4 regions of the Enterocloster sp. genome follow, and region 1 is predicted to be linked to each of the others. Evidence: predicted binding sites of a transcription regulator. Region 1 holds the regulator's gene; each other region holds the start of a gene.
What was found. Region 1 encodes Rex, which represses fermentation and respiration genes when NADH is low (regulators of the CRP and FNR family bind a similar motif). Its sites were predicted from a motif close to ATTGTTAANTANTTAACAAT; they were not measured.
Positions count from the first base shown of each region.

Region 2: ACZM6M_RS14020 ((2Fe-2S) ferredoxin domain-containing protein) is a predicted target of Rex. The motif match lies at 2,081-2,100, and genes of this name have one in related genera.
Region 3: pckA (phosphoenolpyruvate carboxykinase (ATP)) is a predicted target of Rex. The motif match lies at 2,208-2,227, and genes of this name have one in related genera.
Region 4: ACZM6M_RS03365 (4Fe-4S dicluster domain-containing protein) is a predicted target of Rex. The motif match lies at 3,862-3,881, and genes of this name have one in related genera.

Region 1 is NZ_DBMACH010000010.1:72,845-77,809, reverse strand. Features, by position in the region: gene ACZM6M_RS11865 (NAD(P)H-hydrate dehydratase) at 1-482, opposite strand, end outside; gene acpS (holo-ACP synthase) at 484-867, opposite strand; gene ACZM6M_RS11855 (redox-sensing transcriptional repressor Rex) at 869-1,534, opposite strand; gene abc-f (ribosomal protection-like ABC-F family protein) at 1,710-3,689, shown strand; gene ACZM6M_RS11845 (hypothetical protein) at 3,686-3,916, shown strand; gene ACZM6M_RS11840 (hypothetical protein) at 4,222-4,965, opposite strand, start outside.
Region 2 is NZ_DBMACH010000015.1:28,296-33,260, forward strand. Features, by position in the region: gene ACZM6M_RS14000 (spore coat protein CotJB) at 1-125, opposite strand, end outside; gene ACZM6M_RS14005 (spore coat associated protein CotJA) at 122-538, opposite strand; gene ACZM6M_RS14010 (hypothetical protein) at 678-1,064, shown strand; gene ACZM6M_RS14015 (patatin-like phospholipase family protein) at 1,106-1,963, opposite strand; gene ACZM6M_RS14020 ((2Fe-2S) ferredoxin domain-containing protein) at 2,194-2,433, shown strand; gene ACZM6M_RS14025 ([Fe-Fe] hydrogenase large subunit C-terminal domain-containing protein) at 2,436-4,439, shown strand; gene ACZM6M_RS14030 (SpoIIE family protein phosphatase) at 4,443-4,965, shown strand, end outside.
Region 3 is NZ_DBMACH010000003.1:179,108-184,072, reverse strand. Features, by position in the region: gene ACZM6M_RS04885 (shikimate kinase) at 1-171, shown strand, start outside; gene ACZM6M_RS04880 (cell wall hydrolase) at 680-1,522, shown strand; gene ACZM6M_RS04875 (NanQ anomerase/TabA/YiaL family protein) at 1,629-2,093, shown strand; gene pckA (phosphoenolpyruvate carboxykinase (ATP)) at 2,327-3,931, shown strand; gene ACZM6M_RS04865 (DUF3798 domain-containing protein) at 4,358-4,965, shown strand, end outside.
Region 4 is NZ_DBMACH010000002.1:118,818-123,782, forward strand. Features, by position in the region: gene ACZM6M_RS03355 (DUF4118 domain-containing protein) at 1-1,819, shown strand, start outside; gene ACZM6M_RS03360 (ATP-binding protein) at 1,816-3,774, shown strand; gene ACZM6M_RS03365 (4Fe-4S dicluster domain-containing protein) at 3,896-4,965, shown strand, end outside.

The sequences.
Region 1 (4,965 bases):
GGCTTTGTTTTTCCATTCCCTTTAAGAATCTCTGCTGCAAGCTCCATACAGGCTCTGTATTCTCCCTGGATTTCCCGGCTTAATCCCACACCGAAAAGGCCGTCGAAAAGAATCCCGCAGTTTTCTGCTTCCTCTTTCATAAGTTCCCATTTTTTTACAGGTATCCCCAGCTTCCTGGCAATGGAAAGCTGGAGCTTTAATTCTTCTGTCGCCTTTTCCTCTGAACTGGCCAGAAAAATAACTGCAGGAAGTCCTTTTAAATAAACCATCCGGGCTGCCGCCGCTGCATCCGCTCCATTATTTCCCACACCGCACAGCGCCCAGACCGGACTGTGTGCGGCAAATGCTCGGGCTGCCTTTAATGCGCAGTCTGCGACCGCCAAAGCTGCCCGCTCCATTAAAACCAGGGAAGGAATCCCGACCTCATGGATGGTGTAATGATCCACTGCTTTCATCTTTCTACCTGTCAGAAGGGTTCTCATATCATGTTCTCCTCTCTGCGGACGTTTCCTTTTCGCCCACTGCAAATGCCATGGCAAAATCCTCTGTATTGGAGATAGACACATGGATCTGTGTCAGCCCCATTTCCTCAGATCGCTTTTTAGCGCCGCCGTAAAGATTGACATAGGGTTTTCCAAGCTCATCCCGAAGCACCTCGATATCTCCGGGCATAAATCCCCGGAACCCGGTGCCGAACATCTTTGCCACGGCCTCCTTCACAGCAAAAGAGCCGGCCAGCTTAGAGGCAGACCCCTTCGCTTGCCGGCTTTCCGTCTCCGTAAATGTGCGAGCGACAAAATGAGGCCTCCTGCAGGCCTTTTCCATGCGCTTTATTTCGATCAGATCGGTTCCAACTCCCAGTATCATCCTACTTGCTTCCTGTGCGTTCGTTTTTTTCATCCCGGTCCAGCATACTGCATACCCGGTAGGACAGCCGCATCAGACTTTCAGACAGATGCACATTTTCCACAACTACATCCTCCGGTACAACAAGATCCGTATGGGCGAAATTCCAGATTGCCTTGATTCCTGCTGCTACCAGACGATCCGCAATCTCGGGAGCCTTTGTCTTTGGTATGGTAAGAGCCGCGATCTGGATCTCATTCTCTTTTATAAAGCTTTCCAGATCGTCCACGGACCGGATTTCAATCCCGCGGATCACCAGACCGATCAGCTTGGGATTGATATCAAACATCCCTTTGATCACAAAACCTCTCCGTTCAAAATTTGTATAATTGGCGATTGCCTGTCCCAGATTTCCGGCTCCGATGATGATCAGATTGTGCTGCTGGTCGATTCCCAGAATCTTTGCAATTTCCGAGTACAGATATTTTACATTATAGCCATAGCCCTGCTGTCCGAAGCCGCCGAAATTATTCAGATCCTGGCGGATCTGAGAAGCTGTAACCTTCATGCGGTTGCTCAGTTCATTGGAAGAGATACGCTCCACTTCTTCTTCAATCAGCTCCCCCAGATAGCGGTAATAGCGGGGCAGTCTCGAAATAACCGCTTTCGATATTTCCTTGCGTTCCATCCTGTGCCACCCTCTCCTTATATGATTCAATCTAATGCTTTCTATTATAATCGGGCGTTAAAAAAATGTCAAATCACTTTCAGGATGTTCTTGAAAAAAATATGTTCCTATATTATACTGATTGGTGCATATTATGCAAAAAACATAGAATTTATGCTAAAAAAGGAGTTTTGAAATGATCCTGTCATGCAGCAACATCAGCCGGTCCTTTGGAGATAACCATATCCTCAAACGGGTCTCATTTCATATAGAGGAACATGAAAAAGCCGCTGTCGTAGGGATTAACGGCGCGGGAAAATCCACTCTTTTAAAGATCATCATCGGTGATCTGGCACCAGATGAGGGAAGTGTAACCTGGGCCAAGGGCGCTTCCATCGGATATCTGGCCCAGCATCAGGATCTGGAGGGCGCTGAGACCATTTATGACGCTCTTTTAGAGGTAAAGCGGCCTATCCTTGAAATGGAGGAGCGTCTGCGAAACCTTGAACAGTCCATGAAATCTGCCTCCGGTGAAGAACTGGAGGCTATGCTTTCCGAATACAGCCGCTTAAACCACGCGTTCGAGCTGGAAAACGGCTACGCCTGCCGCAGTGAAATTACGGGGGTATTAAAGGGTCTGGGATTTTCAGAGGATGAATTTTCAAAGCCCATCCAGGCGCTCTCCGGCGGCCAGAAAACCCGTGTATCCTTAGGCAAGCTCCTCTTAACCAAACCCGATATCCTTCTTCTGGACGAGCCTACCAACCATCTGGATATGGAGTCCATTGCATGGCTGGAAACCTATTTAAAGGGCTATTCAGGAAGCGTGATCATCGTGGCCCACGACCGGTATTTCCTGGACCGTGTGGTTACAAAGGTCATCGAGCTGGACAATGGCACCGCCACTGTGTTTTCCGGCAATTACTCCGCCTACAGCGATAAAAAAGCCATGCTCAGAGACGCACAGATCCGTGCTTACTTAAATCAGCAGCAGGAAATCCGCCATCAGGAAGCGGTCATTGCCAAATTAAAATCATTTAACCGTGAAAAATCCATCCGAAGGGCAGAAAGCCGGGAAAAGATGCTGGATAAAATCGAGCGTCTGGAAAAGCCAGTGGAAATCAACGATTCCATGGATATCCGTCTGGAACCGGACGTAGTCAGCGGAAATGATGTACTCACCGTCACAGACTTAAGCAAGTCCTTTGATACTCAGACATTATTTACACATGGCAGCTTTGAAATCAAACGTGGGGAACGGATTGCGGTTATCGGAAATAACGGTACCGGAAAGACCACGCTTCTTAAGATCATAAACGGCCTGATCCCTGCTGATGCCGGAGAAATCCGCCTGGGCGCCAAGGTTCATATCGGCTACTACGATCAGGAGCATCAGGTCCTCCACATGGATAAAACCCTGTTTCAGGAAATCCAGGATACCTATCCCAATATGAACAACACTCAGATCCGCAATACCCTTGCTTCTTTCCTCTTTACCGGTGATGATGTGTTTAAGCTGATCAAGGATTTAAGCGGCGGCGAACGGGGTCGCGTTTCACTTGCAAAGCTTATGCTTTCTGACGCCAATTTCCTGCTCCTTGACGAGCCCACCAACCATCTGGACATTACCTCAAAGGAGATTCTGGAAAGTGCATTAAACCGATATACAGGAACGGTGCTTTACGTGTCCCATGACCGCTATTTCATCAACCGCACCGCTACCCGGATTCTGGATCTGACCGGACAGTCCTTTGTAAATTATATTGGCAATTATGATTATTATCTGGAGAAAAAGGAGGATGTGGAGGCTGCATTTTTTGCAGGACGAGGCTCTGAGGCTCCAAAATCAGCTTTAGGCCGTCCGGCTGATGCCGGAACGGGAGCTTCTTCCGGTACCGCTGCCTCCTCTTCTGCTTCAGATACAGGGGCCAAGCTTGACTGGAAAGCTCAGAAGGAAGAGCAGGCCAGGATCCGCAAACGTCAGAATGAACTTAAAAAGACCGAAGACGCCATCCACCAGTTAGAAACAAGAGACAGCGAGATCAATGAGCTGCTGGCGTTGGAAGAAGTCTATACCGATGTGTCCAGACTGATGGAGCTGAACAAAGAAAAGGATTCCATCAGTGAAAAACTGGAAAAACTTTACGAATTATGGGAGGCGCTGGCAGAGGAATGAAATTAAAACGTATTCTGGCTCTTCTTGGAGTCCTTCTCCTTGCAGGGCTTGTTCTCCTGTTTTTTATTCTGGCTCTTACCGGGGCTTCCAAAAATACACTGATGGCTGTGGCTTTTTCGATCCTCTTCTTTTCCGTCCTGTTTTATGCTATGGCGCTGATGGCAAGGGTGTTAAAGCATGGAGACGATCCAGGTCAGGAAGAGGATGAACAAAAAAAAACATTGTAGGTTATTGATAAAGCGGGAACCTCCCGGGAGTATGTCTTCATAGGCTGCGGTCATGAAAATGACCGCAGTTTCCTTTTTTACGATAGGATCTGAATTTCTGCTGTCAACCTCTGCAGTTCATTCCGTGTAAATCTTACTAATTTTTTCTCTATGAAATCCCCTTAATGGCTGCTTCCCCATCGGATGAATACCATCTTCTGTTTCACAGACAGGGTATTGTCCTGCCAGCTGCTCTAAATATTTCTTTCATTTTTTCAGAAGGCTGCCGTAATATTCTTCCTGTGTCAACTATACATCCCACACATTTACTGGATTTCTTTTTTATTTTCATTATCGGTTTTTTCTCCCATTCCCGGTTTATTGTCCATTTCTCCGGGTCTTTTACCATTCTCCGCCGGTTCCCTTTCCATGGGCGCCCTCCCGCCTGTGGGAACTTCGCCGTTCTCAGGCCCCCTACCGCCTTTAGGTATCTCACTGCCAACGGGAGCCTTTCCGTTTTCAGGAATATCGGTGCCGTAAACAAGACTGTCCATAGTAATCGTTTTCTCCTCCGTACCGGCTGTTAATGAATAGCTTTCTCCCTGTCTGATATCCGGGCTGCTAATGAGGACAGATGAATATTCTTTTTCTGCTTTCCAGGATAAAAGCTCTGTGCCGTCACTGTTTTTCAGGGCGATCTGCGTTCCGGCTTCCTGCGGATTCAAAGTAACCATTATTATCCCCTGGGTAGAAGATGGATCAAAGTTTTGTGCCATACCGGATGCGCCTGATGAAGCAAAAATTCCTCCTGTGACCACTGCTTTTCCATTATAATCCAATGAACTAATCCCATCTCCTGACGCGTTGATTCTCAGGCTGCCGCCTGAAATTGAAATATAGGCTCCTTCCATAGATACAAACGGATCTTTTCCTTTTTCCATACTGCTTCCGTCTCTGCCTCCGGCAGCATTCACACCGTCGTCAGATGCTGTAATATCGATCTGTCCTCCTGTAATATCGATCGTCAAACCTTCTATTCCTTCGCAGCTTTCTGAAATCTTAATACTGCC
Region 2 (4,965 bases), on a different contig from region 1:
GAGAGAGCTTCCATATCACAGGGATGAGTGTCCAGATAGAGATTGGCCTCCACCACGGCAAAGCTGGTCTGGTTTACTGCCTGGAGCATGGCTCCTCTTGATGGGTTCTGAAGATGTTCTGTCATCGTCCGCACCTCCCGTAATTAAATGGAAGATCCAGGTCAGGGAAGATGGTTCCCTGCATGAGGCCGCGTTCAGGCGCATAGGCAGTCTGCCACTGCTGCCACGGTACATAGGCCATAGCTACGGGGTGATGCTGCTCCAGATAACCGGCTGTGGTATCCGGGCAGTTCACGATGGGCCATACGGTACTTCCCTGATTCATATTTGTTCCTATCTGAGGATATCCTGTCTGGGGATATCCGGCTTCCCCATAAGGAAGGGACTGATTCATATCCCATCCGGGCCACATCTGGGGGGATGGTCCGGAATATTCCGGCTGTGCGGCCGGTCTGTCTGATACGCCGGGAACGACACGGCTTCTGCATCCGCATCCGCAGCTGCAGGTCGAAGCTTTTGCATCCATATATGCTTCCATTGTTTGAAATCTCCTTTTTATTCTTTCTTTATTATTTTATGAAGAGATACATAACAGGTGACGGTTTTTGCGCAGGAACACTTTGTCTCACTGTCCCATATGATATGGTACAACCAATTAAAAAAGGAGAGTAGAGATTATGTGTTGTCTTTTATGCTGTTGTAATAATGGATGCAGAAATGCAGAACAGAATGGAAATGGTTCTGGCTGTGGATGTCAAAACAGATGTGGCTGCGGATGCCAAAACAGATGCGGCTGCGGATGCAGGATTTCCGGCTGCTGCTGCGGCTGCCGAAACTGCAATACGGAGTCCGGCGGTACCGGAACGACCGGTTCCTGCGGCTGCGGCGGAACACAGGCAGCGGATAGGGAACGCCGGGCATACCGTCAGGGATACCGCGACGGCTGGAACTGGGGGTACTGGCAGGGCTGGAATGATGCTGTCTGGGGCCGGAATGGCAGAGAGGGGAGCACCTGTGAAAGAGAAGGAAGCTGCTGCGGAAGAGACAGCGGCGGCTGCAATTAGAATTTGCAGCAGGTAAACTTCTGAATGGAAACAGGAACCGGTCATCTGGCCGGTCCCTGTTTCCAGGATAAAAGGTCTAAAAGGCATCTGGCTGCGTCCTGATACCCAAGCTCGTAAACAAGCTGAAGTTTTTGCGGATCCTTTTCCATTCGTCCGATGGTAAGAGGCCTGCTGGGGCGGATCACAAAGGCCTGGCCGCTGTTTTCCAGAGACTCGATCTCATCCAGCGTCCGGTTGTACACGGATGGCCGGTTTTTAATGGTTTTTACAAAGGCTGGATAATGGCGGTAGCACAGTTCGGTAAGCCGGGTTCCCTCTGCTTTTTTCCGGTAACCCCTGTGGCGGGTAAGGACAACAACATTCCTTGGGTATCCAAGCTCCATAAAGGCTTTTACCGGGATGCTGTCCGTACAGCCGCCGTCTAGCAGCTTTTTCCCTCCGGCATGTACGATTTTTGATACCAGAGGCAGTGATGCAGAGGCCCGCAGATAGTCGATCTGCTGTTTCATGTCGGTCAGATGCAGATACTCCGGTTTTCCTGTTTCTACATTGCTGCAGCCTACATAAAATTCGGCCGGATTATTGTTAAAGGCTGTATAGTCATAAGGATCCAGCTTTTCCGGCAGCGTGTGGTAGCAGAACCGTTCTCCTGCGATGTCTCCGGTGAGGATAAGGTTTCTAACGCTCATAAAGCGAGGATCCTGGCAGTATTTTTTATAATATCGGATGTTCCGCCCGCGCTGTCCGGAAAGAAAGCTGCAGCCGTGGATGGCTCCTGCGGATACTCCGATCACTCCGTCAAAGGTTACTCCCTGATCCATAAAGAGATCCAGCACGCCGGCTGTATAGATCCCGCGCATTCCGCCGCCTTCCAGCACAAGTCCTGTCTTTTGTTCCATTTTCTGATTCCTCCATTTGGCTTTGCCGGGCGGTTCTGTCCGGCAGGCATATCGTTTGAAATATATCCAGTATACCACACTTTTCCATCGGAAAACCTTTGTTTTTGCAGAAATATTATTGATAAAAATATGACAATATGAGATAATGGCATTACATGTGGGGAGACCCCTGTATAAAGGATAAAGAACATACAGACAGAGTGAAACGAATAACGGAGGGTGAAGTGAAAATGAAAGTAACAATATGTATTGGAAGCGCCTGCCATTTAAAGGGTTCCAGAGAGATTATTGAAAAGCTTCAGAAGCTTGTAAATGAAAACGGCCTGTCGGAACAGGTTGACTTAAACGGAGCTTTCTGCTCCGGAAACTGCGACCACGGCGTATGTGTGACTGTGGACGGAGAGTTATATTCATTGAAGCCGGAGGACACAGAAGCGTTTTTTGAAAACGAGATCAAAGGGAGACTGTGATTATGGGCATGGAAATCATTGATTTCAAGGCCACAAAATGTAAGCACTGCTATAAATGCGTCCGCTACTGCGAGGTAAAGGCCATCCAGGTCAAGGATGGACGAGCCGTGATCATGCCTGATAAATGTATTCTCTGTGGCCACTGCCTGAAGATATGTCCGCAGTCTGCAAAGACGCTCAGAAGCGATCTGGAGCTGGTGAAGGGCTGGATCGCAGCCGGCGAGAGGGTAGTGGTTTCCATTGCACCCTCTTATATGGGTCTGTTAAAATATAAGACCATCGGCCAGGTCCGTGGGGCACTGATCCGTCTGGGGTTTGAGGATGTGAGGGAAACATCCGAGGGCGCTGCCTATGTGACGGCAGAGTATGCCAGACTGCTTAAGGAGCATCAGATGGAAAATATCATTACCACCTGCTGCCCCAGTGTCAATGACCTGATCGAGATTTACTATCCGGAGCTGGTAAAATACCTTGCGCCGGTGGTATCTCCCATGATCGCCCACGGACGCATTTTAAAGGAAGAACTGGGGCGTGAGGTGAAGATAGTATTTTTAGGCCCCTGTATTGCAAAAAAGAAGGAGGCAAACGATCCTCGCCATGATAACTGCATTGATGCGGTCTTGAATTTCCGGGATATGAAAAAATGGCTGGATCAGGAGGAAATTTCCATTGAGGATTGTGAGGATATGCCCTTTACGGCCTTTGATCCCAAGGTAAACCGCCTGTATCCTGTTACAAACGGAGTGGTAAATTCGGTACTGGCTGAGGAAGAAAGCAGGGGAGACGGCTACCGCAAGTTCTATGTCCATGGGGAGACAAACTGTATTGACCTGTGCAGGAGCATGGCCAGGGGAGAGATCAAAGGGTGTTTTATTGAAATGAATATGTGCGCCGGCGGCTGTATTAAGGGGCCGACGGTGGATGATGAGGAGTTTATTTCACGATTTAAAGTAAAGCTGGATATGGAGGAACGGATCTGCAGAGAGCCGGCCGACCGTTCCCAGATGGAGCATGCGGTTGAGGCAGTTTCTTTCAGAAAGGAGTTTTTAGACCGTTCGCCCAAAGATCCTATGCCGACGGAGGAGCAGATCCGCCAGATCCTGCGCATGACGAATAAATTTAAGCCAGAGGATGAGTTAAACTGCGGAGCCTGCGGTTATCCTACCTGTCGGGAAAAGGCGATCGCCGTATTCCAGCACAAGGCAGAGGTTTCTATGTGCATTCCCTATATGCATGAAAAGGCGGAATCCATGTCTAATCTGGTAATGGAAACTTCTCCTAATATTGTGCTCATTGTAGGGCCGGATATGCGGATTTTAGAGTATTCCGATGTGGGAGAGAAATACTTTGGAAAGACGCGCTCAGAGGCGCTTGAGATGTATCTGTATGAATTTATTGATCCGGTGGATTTCCAGTGGGTATTCGACACCCATCAGAATATCCATGGAAAGCGGGTCAGCTATCCGGAGTACCATTTGTCCACACTCCAGAACATTGTATACATAGAAAAGGAAAATGCAGTGCTTGCTACCTTTATTGATATCACCCGTGAGGAGGAACTGGCTCAGGAGGATTATGAGAAGAAGCTGGAAACTATTGATCTGGCTCAGAAGGTAATCCACAAGCAGATGATGGTGGCTCAGGAGATTGCAGGCCTTCTGGGAGAAACGACAGCGGAAACCAAAACTACCTTAAGCAAACTGTGCCGTTCTCTGTTAGATGATTCCTCTCTCCATGAGGAGGATGAAATGGAACCGCCTTTGGAAAATGTCCATATAGGAAGCGGGGCGGTTCCACTAAGCGGTGTGATGACAAGGGATTCCCTGGGAGGCGGCTCTCCAAGGCAGGCAGGAGCACAGGCTGTCATTTCGGGAGCGCCGGGTATACGGCCGGGAGCATCGGGAGCATCCGCCTCCAAGGCGGACAGCTCAGAAACGGCAGAAAAGCCGGCAGGCTATGTCCATCTGGGGAGCATCCGGCCCAAGTCTCCGGGCTTTGGGAGGTAGCGTATGGAGATAACGGTAGATGTTGCTTACAAAAGCCTGAACAAATACAGTGAGATCCTCTGCGGCGACAAGGTGGAAATCCTTCAGACAGAGGATTCCAACATTATGATTCTGGCCGACGGTATGGGAAGCGGGGTCAAGGCCAATATTTTATCTACTCTTACCTCAAAAATCCTGGGAACCATGTTTTTAAACGGAGCTACCCTGGAGGAATGTGTGGATACCATCAGTGAGACCCTTCCCATCTGCCAGGTGCGCCAGGTGGCCTACTCTACCTTCAGCATTTTGCAGGTTTTCCATAATGGAGACGCCTATCTGGTAGAGTATGACAATCCGGGCTGCATTTTTATCCGGGACGGAAAACTGATGGAAATTCCCCAGAACATCCGGGAACTTCAGGGAAAACGGATCAATGAATACCGTTTTAAGGTGCAGAAGGGAGACGCTTTAATCCTTATGAGCGACGGCACCATTCATGCGGGAGTTGGTGATCTTTTAAACTTTGGCTGGCTGTGGAAGGATATAG
Region 3 (4,965 bases), on a different contig from region 1:
AATATGAATGTAGAGTTTATTTCACAGCTTTTAGAAAAACGCAGAGCTTTGTATGAAGAGGCAGCGGATATCACAGTAGCAACAGATGGAAAATCTGTTTCCGAAATATGTGATGAAATAGTTTCAGAGCTGATTGCTTATGACCTGAGATTAAATAAAAAAGAATCATGATAAAAGAGAGTTTCTGTTTCGCAATAGAATTATCGGACAGAAACTTTTTTATTACAAAACTATTAAAAGTGGGGGTTAATCCCATATTTCGACAGAAAATGTAAAAGGGTAAATCGTGAAGTACAGAAGGAAAAAAACGGAAAAAAGCCGCAAAACAGGTGGCATAAAGGGTTGAAATTGTATTGTTAATAAAATAACAAAGTTAAATATTAACAATAATGTAATAAAAACGTAAAAATAAAATCTATATTTCGTTCAAAAAACAGGATGATACCAAGAAAAAGTATACAATAAGCACAATATAATCGGAAATTATTTCCTGATGCAAAAAAAATGTAACAAAGTTGTAAAACCTCTGTTGACGGGTAGAACCAAATCCCATATAATACCCGTACATCCCAGCAAAACAGGTCAAAAGTGGGGAATAAACCTTATTTTGGATCTGATGAAAAGCAACTTGTTGACACATGGGATCAGACAGATCCCAGGAAAGAAAAGAGGAGTATGTATGCTTACATTGCATTCATTCCTTCAGTCGGTCGTTCTCTTTGTAAAGGCGCTTGCAGTTAAGGTCAAAAAAGAACAGTACCGCACTTCTTCTGTTGTGATGGCAGGGGCTGTAGTCATTGCCATTGTAACCTTCGGTGCAAACGGATTTGGCGGAAGCGGTAGAAATGCCATGGCTGCGCCCAGGATTCAGGAAAGCGCAGAGGAGCCGGAAGAACCGGAAGAGGAAGTGGTATCTGGAGGAAGCAGCTTTGTTACGGAAGCAAAAATACAATTTGGACTTTTAAATACAGACAGTGAAGGCCAGCATCTGGCAGGCGCGCTGCTGGAACAGGATGTCCGGGAGAAACAGAGAAGAGAGGCAGCAGCCCAGACAGAGATTGAGGCGCTGCAGAAGCAGATTTTAAAAGAGAAGGAAGAAGAGGAAGCCAGAAGAAAGGCTGAGGAGGAGCGGCGGGCCGCCAGACGGATCCGGATTTCAGACGAGGATTACCAGATCCTGCTGCGTATTGTACAGGCCGAAGCAGGCATCTGTGATGATAAGGGGAAGATTCTGGTGGCAGATGTGATCATTAACCGTGTCCTTTCCAAGCGGTTCCCCAATACGGTAAAAGGGGTTGTATACCAGAGAAACCAGTTCCAGCCCGTATCAAATGGCAGGATCAACACCGTAAAGGTGACGCCGGATACCATCCGCTGCGTAGACCGCGCCCTGGATGGAGAGGATTACTCAAACGGGGCTATTTACTTTATGAACCGCAGGGCTTCGGGAAAACAGGCTTCCTGGTTTGATTCCAGTCTTACCTATCTCTTTGCACATGACGGTCATGAATTTTTCAGATAACCGCCCATAGAAAAGACTCAAAAAGGGTTGAGTTTCCGCATCCTTTGGCGTATACTGTGAAGTGACGGGAAACTGTCCAATACAGAAGGCAAAGGAGACTGGAATCATGATTTTTGATGAAAAGAAAAATTTGAATTTTTACCGCAATCTGGGAATTGAGGGAAGATACGCAAAGGCCGTTGATTTTCTTATGAACACGGATCTGGCAGCATTAGAGGCTGGAAAGCATGAGATCGACGGAACCAATGTATATGCCAATGTGACCTCCTACACTACGATTCCGTGGGAAGAGGCAAAGTATGAGTCTCACGAGCATTACACCGATATCCAGTATGTGATCGAGGGGAGTGAGGTTATGACCTATGCTCCGACACATGAGATGGAGGTAAAGACTCCTTACAATCCGGATAAAGATGTAACGTTTTATGAGAACACGGTTCCCGGCCTTCAGGCAGTTGTAAAGGCAGGTCAGTACATGATCTTCCATCCATGGGATGCACACAAGCCAAAGGCAGCAGACGGTGAACCTGCCCCTATTAAGAAGGTAATTGTAAAAATTAAAGAAGACTAGTGTACTGTCTCATTCACTAGAATAAGGTACCGGCCGTTTGGACATTGTCCAGGGGGCCGGTATTTGTCATATCTGTACCATTTTCTGTAAAAATTAGAATTTTGTTAAAATGGAATTGTTGACTTTTTAACAATAAAGTGAGATAATAGACTTGAATTTGGTTTTATAAACCAGACATTCACATTTACATCATTTCACATCATATCACAGGAAAGAAAAGAGGTTAATGTAGTATGGCAGAGATCAATTTAAGCAAGTATGGCATTACCGGAACAACTGAGATCGTACACAATCCTTCTTATGAGCTGTTATTTGAAGAAGAGACCAGACCCGAGCTGGAAGGTTACGAGAAAGGACAGGTCAGTGAATTAGGCGCAGTTAACGTTATGACTGGTATCTACACCGGCCGTTCTCCAAAAGACAAATTCATCGTGGTAGATGAGAACTCCAAAGATACTGTATGGTGGACTTCTGATGAGTACAAGAATGACAATCATCCTGCATCTGAGGAAGCATGGAAGGCCTGCAAGGAGATTGCGTTAAAGGAGCTGTCCAATAAGAAGCTTTACGTTGTAGATGCATTCTGCGGCGCAAACAAGGATACCCGCATGGCAATCCGCTTCATCGTAGAAGTAGCTTGGCAGGCACACTTTGTTACTAATATGTTTATTCAGCCAACTGCTGAGGAATTAGAGAACTTTGAGCCTGATTTCGTTGTTTACAATGCTTCCAAGGCAAAGGTAGAGAACTATAAGGAGCTGGGCTTAAATTCTGAGACAGCTGCTATGTTCAACATTACCAGCCGTGAGCAGGTTATCATCAACACCTGGTACGGCGGTGAGATGAAGAAGGGTATGTTCTCCATGATGAACTACTACCTGCCTCTGAAAGGCATCGCTTCCATGCACTGCTCCGCAAATACAGATATGAACGGCGAGAACACCGCTATCTTCTTCGGCCTGTCCGGTACCGGAAAGACCACTCTGTCTACCGATCCTAAGCGTCTTTTGATCGGTGATGACGAGCATGGCTGGGATGACAACGGCGTGTTTAACTTTGAGGGTGGCTGCTATGCTAAGGTTATCAACCTGGACAAAGAGTCTGAGCCGGACATTTATAATGCCATTCGCCGTGATGCTCTGCTTGAAAACGTTACTCTGGATGCAGAGGGCAAGATCGATTTCGCAGATGACAGCGTAACCGAGAATACCCGTGTATCTTATCCGATCAACCATATTGAGAATATTGTACGTCCCGTTTCCTCTGCTCCGGCAGCGAAGAATGTAATTTTCCTGTCCGCAGATGCATTCGGCGTACTGCCTCCAGTATCTGTTCTTACTCCTGAGCAGACACAGTATTACTTCCTGTCCGGCTTTACAGCAAAACTTGCAGGTACAGAGCGCGGCATCACCGAGCCGACTCCTACCTTCTCTGCATGCTTTGGCCAGGCATTCTTAGAGCTGCATCCTACCAAGTATGCAGAAGAGCTGGTTAAGAGAATGGAAAAGAGCGGCGCAAAGGCTTATCTTGTAAATACCGGATGGAATGGTACCGGAAAGCGTATCTCTATTAAGGATACCCGCGGCATCATTGACGCTATCCTAAACGGTGATATCAAGAATGCTCCTACCAAGACCATCCCATACTTCAACTTTGAAGTACCTACTGAGCTTCCCGGCGTAGATCCCAAAATCCTGGATCCAAGAGATACCTATGCAGATGCAGCAGAGTGGGATGCAAAGGCACAGGACCTGGCTGGCAGATTCATTAAGAACTTCGCAAAATACGAAGGCAATGAGGCTGGCAAGGCTCTGGTTGCAGCTGGCCCTCAGAAGTAAAACAAAACAGATCGACGAAAGTCTGAAAAGGCGCGGCATTTTGCTGCGTCTTTTTTTAATCCTCTTTTCTTTGTTCAATCTCCAGCCAGGTTCAAAAACATTGTTCTTAAAAAAAGACAATGTTAAAAATAAAGTTCGTCTATATTTAAAATATAGATATTTTAGAAGATAATATTAAGATAAAATACAAATAAAACTGATTATAAAGTTAATTTTTTGCAAAATGATTGGAATTATATCAACATCTTTGTATACAATATGCGAAAGACTGAAAAAATATCAACTTATATTGTGCCAAACGGACAAATGTCTTTTAACAAGATACAAACCATGTGATATAATACGAACAATTCGCGAAAGGAAAAACAGGGCGGGTTAAAAACGGGGTATATAAAAAGATACCCGACTTAAAAAGGAGGAGAAGGAATGAAAAAACGTTTTCTCAGTTTGACACTGGCAGCTGCAATGGTAATGTCTTTAGCAGGATGCCGCAGCGCAGAACCGGCAGCGACAACAGCTGCACCGGCATCAGAGGCAACGACGGCTGCACCGGCTGATGGGGAAAAGAAAGAGGGAACCTCAGAAGCAGAAACAGCATCGGCAGAAGATTTTAAGATTGGTATTATTACCGGTACGGCCTCCCAGGGTGATGAGGAGATCACTCAGGCAAATAAGATGAAAGAAAAATACGGTGACATGGTTGTTACCTCTACCTATCCTGATAACTTCACCACAGAGACAGAAACCCTGATCTCTAATGCAGTGGCTATGGCTTCTGATCCGGCTGTTAAGGCAATCGTATGGTGCCAGGCAGTTCCCGGTACTGCAGCAGCCATTGACAAGGTTCGTGAGACCCGTCCGGATATGATCTTCATCGCAGGTACTCCCGGCGAGGATCCGGGCGTTATCAATCCAAAGGCCGATATCGTCCTTCAGGTCGACGAGCCAGGCTGCGGTGTTGTGATTCCGCCTCAGGCAAAGGCTCAGGGAGCAAAGACGCTGATCCACTACTCTTTCCCGCGTCATATGAGCTA
Region 4 (4,965 bases), on a different contig from region 1:
AACGCTTCCTCCCTTTATGGTTGAATATAAAGGCATCCGTTTAAGGGAATTTGATCTGGACGGAGCCTTAAAGAGAAAACCAAAGCTGATCTTAGTGGATGAGCTGGCACATACAAATGCTCCCGGACTGCGGCACGAAAAGCGGTATCAGGATGTAAAGGAGCTTTTACAGGCCGGGATCAGCGTATATACCACCTTAAATATCCAGCATCTGGAAAGCCTCAATGACCAGATCGGAAGCATTACGGGAATCCGGGTCAGGGAAAGGATTCCGGACGGGATTTTTGATCAGGCAGATCAGGTAGAACTGATCGACATTGAGCCTTCGGATCTGCTTCAGAGACTGAAGGAGGGAAAAATCTATCATGCAGTTCAGGCAGAACGGGCGCTGGATCATTTCTTTGCAGAGGAAAAGCTGATTGCCCTGCGTGAGATTGCATTAAGACGTACGGCGGACAGGGTAAACCGTCTGGCAGTGATGGAGCGGGAAAACAGAGGCGGGGCCGATTACTATACAGGTGAGCATGTGCTGACCTGTATTTCGCCGTCTCCGACCTGCGCAAAGGTAATCCGTACGGCGTCCCGTTTGGCCTATGCATTTCGGGGAGAATTTACAGCCCTTTATGTGGAAACGCCTTCGTTACAGCATGCAGATCCGAAAGTCAGGCAGATGGTAGAGGAAAATATCCATCTGGCGAAAGCTCTGGGAGCCAGAATTGCTACGGTTTTTGGAGAGGATATTGCAGGGCAGATCGCAGAGTATGCCAAGCTTAGCAATGTATCAAAAGTAGTTCTTGGAAGAACGAATCACAAGATTTTATTTGGACAGACAAAGGGAACACTGGCAGATCATGTGGCTCAGTATGCGCCCAAACTGGATATTTACATTATTCCGGATATAGAAAACGGAGGGACGAAAAAGAAAAGAGGTTTTTATGCCGGATACGGCAGAGGAAAAAGAAAGAAGCCGGAGACTTTTATGGAAGGGATCGGAGGAGACTGCGTGAAATGTTTTCTGGCTTTGGCAGTATCTACAGGGTTTGGAATGATGTTTCAGCATTTTCAAATGTCTGAATCCAATATTATCATGCTCTATCTTCTGGGGATTCTTTTAGCGGCTATGACTGTTTCCAGACGGGGGGCAGTAGTCGTATCTTCTCTGCTCAGCGTGCTTTTGTTTAATTTCTTTTTTGTAGAGCCTCTTTACAGTTTTCAGATGGATGGAAAAGAATATCCGGTTACGATCGCCGTAATGCTGGCGGCTTCCCTTATTACTTCTTCTCTTATGAACCGTGTCCGCAGCCATTCCAGAGAAATGGCAAAAAAGGCATACCGGACGGAGATCCTTTTAGATAACAGCAGAAGGCTGCGGAGAATCCGGGATAAAAAGGAAGCGGTAAAGGAGGTGAGCGGACAGATCAAAAAGCTTCTGGGGCTGCCCGTGCTTTTTTATCTGTATTCCGGAGGCGGACTGGAAGGGCCGTTTTTCTTCCCGGCTGACGGAGAGGGCCATATGCAGGAGGAGGAATTTTTAAATCAGAAAGAACGGGCAGTGGCGATGTGGAGCGCCGCACGGGGAAAGAGGGCCGGAGCATGTACCCATACGCTGCCGGATGCCAAAGCGATTTACCTTCCTGTTAAGAGCGGTGATAGAGTATATGGCGTAGCGGGAATTGCTCTGGAGGAGCGAAGGGAGATCCCCCCGTTTGAATACAGCCTTTTAACCGCCATGTTAAATGAAGCCGGACTGGTATTTGAACGTATGGAAATGATGGCGGCTTCAGATGAAATGAAAGAAAGGAAGGGGGAAATTATATGACTCAGGGAGAGCATATTTTAGTTTGTCTGTCCTCTTCTCCGGCCAATGGAACCATTATCCGGGCTGCTGCCCGGATGGCGGAGGCCTTTAAGGGGGAATTTACAGCGCTGTATGTGGAAACTTCCCAATCCCAGAAAATGGACGAGGAGGACAGGAGCCGGCTTCGGGGGCATATCCGTCTGGCAAAGAAGCTGGGAGCCAAGATCGAAACCACCTGCGGGGACGACATTGCGTTTCAGATATCTGAGTTTGCCAGACTTTCCGGCGTGACAAAGATCGTGATCGGAAGAAGCATGGCGGAGCGCAGGCATCTGTTTGGAAAGCCGCCTCTGACGGAAAAGCTCATTACCAATGCTCCCAATATGGATATCTATATTATTCCCTGTCAGATGGCGGAAAACCGCAAGTTCAGCCGCAAAAACTGGCAGAGCGCTCTTGTATTATCTGTTGGAGATATGATAAAGAGTGTTTTGGGACTGGCAGCGGCAAGTTTCATCGGTATCCTGTTTGAACATTTGGGCTTTGATGAGGCTAATATTATTACTGTTTATGTGCTTGCAGTATTGATTATATCTGTGGTGATCCGCAATCAGATCTACAGCCTGATAGCGTCGATTGTCAGTGTTTTAGTATTTAATTTTCTGTTTACAGATCCCAAATATTCGCTGATGGCTTATGACAGAGGCTATCCAGTGACTTTTTTTGTGATGTTTATTGCTGCTTTCCTTACGGGGACGTTAGCTTCCCGGATGAAAAACGGTTCCAGACAGCTGGCCCATGTGGCTTTTCGGACCCGGGTGCTGTTTGAGACGAACCAGCTTTTACAGCAGAAAAAGACCCGGACTGAGATTGTATCTGCCACGGCCCACCAGCTGATGAAGCTTTTAAACCGGGATATCATTTTTTATCTGGCAAAGGACGGGAAGCTGGGAGAAGCTCAGGTATTCCGGATAGAAGGAACAGACATACCGGAGGATTATGTATCGGAAGAGGAAAAAAAGGCCGCCCAGTGGGCGTTTGACAATAACCGCCATGCAGGAGCTACCACCAGAACCCTGTCCCATGCAAGCTGTCTGTATCTGGCTGTGCGGATTAACGACACGGTATACGGAGTGGTGGGAATCGTCATAAAGAAGCATCCGCTTGCCATGTTTGAAAACAGTATTCTCCTTTCGATTTTAGGTGAATGTGCCCTGGCGCTTGAAAATGAAAAAAATGCATGGGAAAAGCAGGAGGCGGCTGTCCTGGCAAAAAACGAACAGCTGCGCTCCCAGCTTTTAAGGGCTATTTCCCATGATCTGCGTACCCCTCTGACCTCGATCTCCGGCAATGCGAGCAATCTTTTATCTAACGGTCCCTCCTTTGACGAGGCCACCAGACAGAGTCTGTATCAGGACATTTATGACGACGCCATGTGGCTCATTAACCTGGTAGAAAATCTTCTTTCCGTCACCCGGCTGGAGGAAGGGAGGCTGAATTTAAATATGTCTGCGGAACTGGTAGATGAGGTGATAAAAGAGGCGCTTAATCATGTGGACCGGAAATGCACGGAGCATATTCTTACGGAACGCTGTGAGGACGAACTCCTTTTGGCAAAAATGGATGCCAAGCTGATCGTCCAGGTGGTGATTAACCTGGTAAATAATGCCATCAAGTATACAGAGCCCGGTTCCCATATTTCGGTTGAAGCAAAACAGGAGGGAAAATGGGCGGTGATTTCCGTGGCCGATGACGGACCCGGCGTTCCGGATGAAAATAAAGAGAAGCTTTTTGAAATGTTTTACAGCGGGGCCAACCGGATCGTGGACAGCCGCAGAAGCCTGGGGCTGGGGCTTTCCCTGTGCAAATCCATTGTAAATGCCCATGGAGGCACCATTTCTATACGCGATAATGAGCCTCATGGGGCCGTGTTTACTTTTACGCTTCCCGTAGAAGAGGTACAGCTGACAGAATAAACCGGAAAAAATGTGTATTTTTGATGATACAAGGCGATTGTATGCTTAAAAAGGCTTGCAATCGCCTTTATCCATGCCTATAATATGTTTGATAAAAAATAGACAAGTGAGGATACAGAATATGAGAGGAGTAGAGACCAGGATCCAGGAGATCCGTCACAGAATTTTCCGTGAGGTTGCCCGCATGGCTTATCACACCGAATGGCCGGTGGACAAGAGGATCGAGGAGCTTCCCTACAAGATCATTCCCGGCGAAGTTGGGAATTTCCGCAACGATGTATTTTTAGAGCGCGCCATTGTAGGAGAACGTCTTCGTCTTGCCATGGGTCTTCCCAGCCGCAGTGCAGCAGAGCATGCGCCTCTTTCCGATAACATAGAAGCAGCCGATAAGGCGGAGACCTATTATACGCCGCCGCTGATCAATGTGATCAAGTTTGCCTGCAATGCCTGCAAGGAAAAACGTGTTATGGTAACAGACGGCTGCCAGGGCTGTCTGGCCCATCCCTGCGTGGAGGTCTGTCCCAAGGATGCCATTCATTTAGACCGTACCAACGGCCGTTCCCATATTGATGAGGACAAGTGCATTAAGTGCGGCAAGTGTGCAACCGTATGTTCCTATAAGGCGATCATCATTCAGGAGCGCCCCTGCGCCGCTGCCTGCGGAATGGACGCCATCCGCAGCGACGCAAACGGCAAGGCGGACATTGATTACGAAAAGTGCGTGTCATGCGGACAGTGCCTTGTAAACTGCCCCTTTGGAGCCATTGCAGATAAGTCCCAGATCTTTCAGGTCATCCGCTCCATCCAGTCCGGAGAAAAGGTGTATGCTGCCGTTGCTCCGGCCTTTGTAGGCCAGTTCGGTCCGAAGGTAACACCGGGAAAGGTTCGTGCGGCGATGAAGGCCCTGGGCTTTACGGATGTATTTGAGGTAGCGATCGGAGCGGATCTGTGTGCGACCCAGGAGGCCATTGACTTTTTGGAGGAGGTACCAGAAAAGCTTCCGTTTATGGCAACTTCCTGCTGTCCGGCCTGGTCTGTGATGGCAAAGAAGCTGTTCCCGGAGTACGCTAACTGCATTTCCATGGCATTGACCCCTATGGTTCTGACCGCCAGACTGATCAAGAGAGAGCACCCGGATGCCAAGATCGTATTTATCGGCCCCTGCGCGGCAAAGAAGCTGGAAGCGATGAG